2 regions of the Vibrio ostreae genome follow, and region 2 is predicted to be linked to the other one. Evidence: predicted binding sites of a transcription regulator. Region 2 holds the regulator's gene; the other holds the start of a gene.

Region 1 (3,183 bases), 590 kb from region 2:
GCGGAAGAAAAAGTATAAAGAGGAGGGAAACTGGCTTAAGAAGCACGTATTTTAAGACAATTCTATTTAACAAGATAAATAGATCACAAATTTAAAAGTTTATTAACTGAGCCATTTAAAACAGATCAGAGGGAAATAGCGGTTATCAACCTGAGCCAGCCCCAGATCGCGGGCAAACTGCTCCGCCCCATCACCGCGCCTTTAACCGCGTTAAACCAGATGCAATCTTCTAACCGGTTAACCGCCGCCTGAACGACATCAAGCGCATCCTTACATCAAAGAGTTTTTTGATACCGCAAAATTGATTTCGCACCTTGATACACTCTCAGCACTCAATGAAATAATCCCGACACTTTACTGCAATAGACTCTCATTAATTTATTCGTTTACTTTCCAGAAAAACCGAGAACCCTATGAATCACAAAGTCATTGTTACCGCCCTTGGTGCCTTGAGCCTGTTCATCCTGCCGGCACACGCCAGCAATGTAAGCGAAGGCAATGTAAGCGAAGGCGATGTCATCAGCGTCACTTTACACCAATTGAAACCCACGCAACCTTCCGTCGGGTACGATCAAATCATGTATAAACTTGGCCGCTACCAGTTTGACCGGGAGAAAATGTTTGATGAGATCTGTGAAGCCAATGGTCAGAAAGGGGTAAAAAGCATTCAAGACAATGCCCAACCGAATGTACCTGCCACGTTCAAGTGCGAGTCAGAAGTCGGAACCCGTAAAAAAGACATGAAGACCATAGTGATTGCCCCAAATGGCGAATACTTTTTAACGGACGGCCACCACACCTTCAACGTCTTTTACCAGATGCCTCAGGGCGGCCCTGATTTCAATATCCATGTCACGGTAGATAAAGATTACCGTGATTTAAAAAACATGGATGAGTTCTGGAAGGCGATGGTAAAGGATGGCAACACCTGGCTATTTGACCAAAACGATCAGGCCATCACTTATCAGCAGCTCCCTACATCCCTTGGACTGAGTAACTTTGCCAATGATCCGTATCGTTCACTGATGTACTTTACCCGGGATATCAGCTGGGATAAGCCACCGCAACCTGTGCCATTTTTGGAGTTTTACTGGTCTAAACAACTACGCAAAGAGGTCAATACCGCCGCCTTCGATTTAAACTCAACGGACGGTTACGCCAAAGCAGTCACCCGTGTGAGCGAACAGATACTGACGATGAAAAGCAGCAATGTGGGTGGATCTAACCGCAGCGTGAAAGAGATGGGACAGTTTGACCAGTTCAGCCAAAAAGGCTTCGATAAACTGTTCAAAAAAGGCGGCAAAATCGACTACATGCTGCGCTATAAAAACGCTTTAGGCTCAAATACCCACAGCAAAGAGTTAGCGGAAACCGCGGCCCATTAGGCTGTAAACGGGCCTGGCTTATAGGCTTGGTTCACTCCCCCCTCAATACCAACCTATGTCTTGGTATTGAGGGGGAACAGCAGAAAAGGCGCACGATGGCAGGTGTTGTGGGTGAACGCTGGGTTAAAGCAGCACATACCATTCAGCTGAGCTGAGATAAATGGTAAAACCGGAGCGGCGATGCGATACAAATTCAATCTCCCCGCTCGGCTGAACCCAGAATCACCGCATAATATAAACACTATCCTCGGCAAATCAGGCAAACGTTTGCTTTTTCTCTGGCGACAGAAAATAGTTCTGGTATGATGCGCTCAGTATTCGATATCTCATCCCGTTTTTACGCTACGGATATCTTCTCTCAACGACGTTTGAAACAAGATAGGAATGTCTAAATGAGCCTTGCTGACCAAGTTCTTGCCGTCAATGACGACCTCCCGATCCGCACCAACCAGCCGGTACACAGTGGTAAAGTCCGCTCTGTTTACTGGTTAACCGAACAAGACAGCCGTCGCCTGATCAAAGAGAAAGGCTACAACGTGGCTGAAGATGCGCCGCTGGCGATCATGGTCATCAGTGATCGTATCTCAGCGTTTGACTGTATCTGGCATGCCGAAGGTGGTGTGCAGGGCGTTCCGGGCAAAGGCGCGGCGCTGAACGCAATCTCTAATCACTGGTTTAAACTGTTTAAAGACAACGGCCTGGCTGACAGCCACATTCTTGATATTCCTCATCCGTTTGTCTGGATCGTACAAAAAGCCAAACCTATCAAGATTGAAGCGATTTGCCGTCAGTACATCACAGGTTCCATGTGGCGTGCTTATTCCAAGGGCGAACGTGAGTTCTGTGGTATTGAACTGCCGGAAGGTCTGGAAAAAGATAAAGCACTGCCAGAACTGCTGATGACTCCGTCGACCAAAGGCATTCTGAAAGGCATTCCGGGCGTGCCGGAAGCGGACGATGTCAACATCACCCGTAAGAACATTGAAGACAACTTTGCGGCATTCAACTTCAGCAAAGCGTCAGACATCGCGCTGTACGAAAAACTGCTGAAAGAAGGTTTCGGCGTGATCAGCAATGCGCTGCAGGCGATCGACCAGATTTTTGTCGATACCAAATTTGAATTTGGTTACGTCAACGATGCCAACGGCGTTGAAAAACTGATCTACATGGACGAAGTGGGCACGCCTGATTCATCACGTATCTGGGATGCGAAAGAGTATCAGGCCGGTAACATCGTCGAAAACTCGAAAGAAGGTTTCCGTCAGTTCCTGCTCAACTATTTCCCGGATCCGGATATCCTGCTGAACAAAGAGCGTATGCCGGAGCGAGAAGCACTGGCGCGTGATAACGCTCTGCCGCTGGAAGCACTGATGGATATCTCACGCACCTACCTTGGTATTGCCGAGAAGATTGTCGGTCATAAGATTGAGCTGAGCAGCAATCCGAAACAGGAAATCATCGACGTACTGAACAAAGAGTACGGCCTTATCGACTGAGTGCTGAGCAGCGTCAGGTGAAAGATAAAAAACGGGGCCGATCATCGGCCCCGTTTTGTTTTACCCGTTGGCACTGAAAGCCTTCATCGTCACTTAAAGCGTAATAATGAACTCTTCCGGTGCGGTGGCTTTGATTTCAGCCTCGCCGCGCGCCTGGATGGCATTAATCTGCTCCGGTTCGAGCGAATAAGGCATCACTAATTTCAGTTCCTGAATCCCTTCCAGCTTGGCCAGTTTGACCAGAGTGACCAGATTGGATTCATCACTGCGACGGCTCGATAAGCGCTGCAGTGCCATTTCCC
Region 2 (3,183 bases):
TGATTCAAGACAAGCTCTGACAGCAATGGCTTCTCCCCACAAACAACAAAACCTATTTTGTTTAACCGTTTTTTCACTTAACGCATTATTACTATTGATGATTATTGATTAGACTTACTACAAGTACACGCAGCCGGAGTCTGACCATGCAAGACATGCAAGAACTGAAAGCTTTCAATGATCAACGCGCCGAACTCTATTGGTGGTTATCCAGTTTATTCAACCAGGAACTGAGCGCCAAAGAGCTGGCCCAATATCATTCTCCGCAGATTCGTGGTTTCCTTTCCGGATTAGGTGAAAATGACGAACTCAAGCCCGCCGTCCGCAACATCATCAACGCCCTTAACCGATTACTGGAAAGACAGGACGCGCAATTTGAGCTCGCCGCCGATTTTTGCCGTTTGTTTCAGGGGATCCAACCTCAAGCGCCTATCCCCTGCGCTTCTCATTACAACAACACATCCACTCCCGGCCATGACACAGCTGCGTCAGAAATGGCGCAGCTGATGAAAGCCGCCGGCATTGCTAATCCCTCACCGACGCAACCTGCCGATCACATCGCGGTGGAACTCGACTTTCTCGGTCATATGATCATGCGCAGCAATGAGCTGGAGAAACCGGTCCATATGGAGCAGGCATTCGCTGAACAGGCCATTTTTATCGAGAACAGTTTAATCAATTGGGTGCCACAATTTGCCCAGCGGTGCCGTGAGCATGACACCTTCGGATTTTACGCGGCCGTCACTGACCTGCTGGTTGCGTTATTAAAACTCGACTTAGCCTATCTCACCAACGAGTAACAGGCTTTTATAGCGCTTTAGGTGACCTAACCGGTCCGATTTAGTGATGATAATTTAGACTCATCCGATGAATTTCGTTGCGACTTAGAGCGTTGCAGTCTAGAATCTTGGCCGCAAACGATAAAATACAACGTTAAGATGCAAACCGCTGTTTAAGGGCGGTTTTTGTGTTTTTACTACTTATAGGCTTCACTTTGTGTAAAAGCCTAACCGCTGCTGAACCTGAGCATGGCTTCCCCCGAACGGCGGGATATACTGCTCAACGGGCAACATCCATCATGACGTATACCGTTCATGACACAATATTGTTGCATCGGCAGTCATCGACAGGACAAACCTATGGCTACGATTAAAGACGTTGCTCGCCTGGCCGGCGTTTCAACAACAACCGTATCTCACGTAATTAACAAAACCCGTTTCGTTGCAGAAGCTACACAAGAAAAAGTGATGGAAGCGGTAAAAGAGCTGAATTATGCACCAAGTGCCGTAGCTCGCAGCTTAAAATGCAACACCACCCGTACGATCGGTATGCTGGTAACCCAGTCAACCAACCTGTTTTTCTCAGAAGTGATCGATGGCGTAGAAAGTTACTGCTACCGGCAGGGTTACACGCTGATTTTATGTAACACCGGCGGCATCTATGAAAAGCAACGTGACTACATCCGCATGCTGGCAGAAAAGCGTGTTGATGGCATGCTGGTGATGTGTTCGGATCTGACCGAAGAACTGCTGGAAATGCTTGAAGCACATAAAGACATTCCGAAAGTGATCATGGACTGGGGCCCGGAAACTTCTCAGGCCGATAAAATCATGGACAACTCAGAAGAAGGGGGTTACCTCGCGACAAAATATCTGATTGACCATGGACATCAGGATATAGCCTGTCTGAGCGGCCATTTTGTCAAAGCGGCTTGTCAGGAACGTATTGCGGGCTTCCGTCGTGCGATGGCTGAAGCCAATCTGCCGGTATGTGAAGACTGGATCCTGGAAGGTAACTTCGAATGTGATACCGCTGTACTGGCGGCAGACAAGTTGATTGCCATGGATAAGCGTCCAACTGCCGTGTTCTGTTTCAATGACACCATGGCTTTGGGTCTGATCAGCCGTCTGCAACAACGCGGTGTACGTGTACCGGATGATATGTCTGTGATTGGTTACGACAACATCGAATTAGCCGAATATTTCTCACCACCGCTGACGACTATCCACCAGCCAAAACGTCGCGTGGGTAAAAACGCATTTGAGATCCTGCTGGAGCGCATCAAGGATAAAGAACACGAGCGCCGTGTATTCGAGATGCATCCGGAAATAGTAGTACGTGATACGGTAAAACACTTGACAAAATAAGGGTTTTATCGAAAATACGCATCGCATCCCATATGAGCACGCGTTAGTTGTGTTAATTTTGTTGCACCCGTTAAATATAAACTTTAGAATGAGTATCACATTTGCAGACTGTAAATGTGATACTCATTCAATGATTTAATCATCCTTTGATAAAAAGGAGATGTCACGCACAGGGCAAACCATCTGAAAAGGTGGGACGCAAAGCCTCCGGCCTGAACCAGTTTCTGGTAGGTAGCGGGGTTACCGATGGCAAAAATGCATTAATTACGAAGTTGACTCCCTACTGACACACATACTGCATTCTTTTGCTACTCTCTCGGACCTGATTTTGGTGGCGTATTAATTAATACACCGAGACTTAAAGCATGGATAAACCAATACTTAAAGATTCAATGCGGCTATTCGAACAATTAGGACGCGTTAAATCTCGTTCAATGTTCGGCGGATTCGGCATTTTTGTCGATGACACCATGTTCGCATTAGTAGTTAATGATAAATTACACATACGTGCCGACGACGCTTCAACTGCAAAATTTAAGCAACAAGGTTTCGAACCCTATGTTTATAAGAAGCGGGGTTTCCCGGTCGTAACCAAATATTTTGCGTTACCGGAAGACTGTTGGTCAGACACCGGACGTATTCTGGAAGATGCTAAAGCTGCACTTGCCGTTGCAAAAGCAGAACGGGAAACACAAGCCCAGGCAAAACCAGATCGTTTAAAAGACTTACCTAACCTGCGATTAGCGACAGAACGAATGCTGAAAAAAGCCGGCATTCAAAGCGTTGAAGACTTGCAGGAAAAAGGCGCCGTAGAAGCTTACAAAGCAGTTAGACAGTCACATACTTCAGATGTCGGTTTGGAACTTCTGTGGGCACTGGAAGGCGCGATAGAGGGCAAGCACTGGTCAGTAATCCCTCAGGCACGTCGCGACGAGTTGTTACAACGTTTGTCTTAATCCCTTAAAAATCAGAGCAACTTCACTTAATAAAGCACTCGCAAATGCGGGTGCTTTTTTTGTTGTTGGGTGAAATTTGG

What was found. Region 2 encodes PurR, which represses purine synthesis genes. Its sites were predicted from a motif close to TNANGNAAACGTTTNCNTNA; they were not measured.
Region 1: a site for PurR is predicted at 1,641-1,660, ahead of KNV97_RS12175 (phosphoribosylaminoimidazolesuccinocarboxamide synthase). Genes of this name have one in related genera too.

The regions. Positions count from the first base shown of each region.
Region 1 is NZ_CP076643.1:1,333,623-1,336,805, forward strand. It holds gene KNV97_RS12170 (ParB/Srx family N-terminal domain-containing protein) at 414-1,385, shown strand; gene KNV97_RS12175 (phosphoribosylaminoimidazolesuccinocarboxamide synthase) at 1,778-2,881, shown strand; gene KNV97_RS12180 (transporter) at 2,975-3,183, opposite strand, start outside.
Region 2 is NZ_CP076643.1:740,200-743,382, reverse strand. It holds gene torD (molecular chaperone TorD) at 156-800, shown strand; gene purR (HTH-type transcriptional repressor PurR) at 1,140-2,147, shown strand; cyclic di-GMP riboswitch class I at 2,311-2,395, shown strand; gene KNV97_RS09530 (TfoX/Sxy family DNA transformation protein) at 2,513-3,103, shown strand.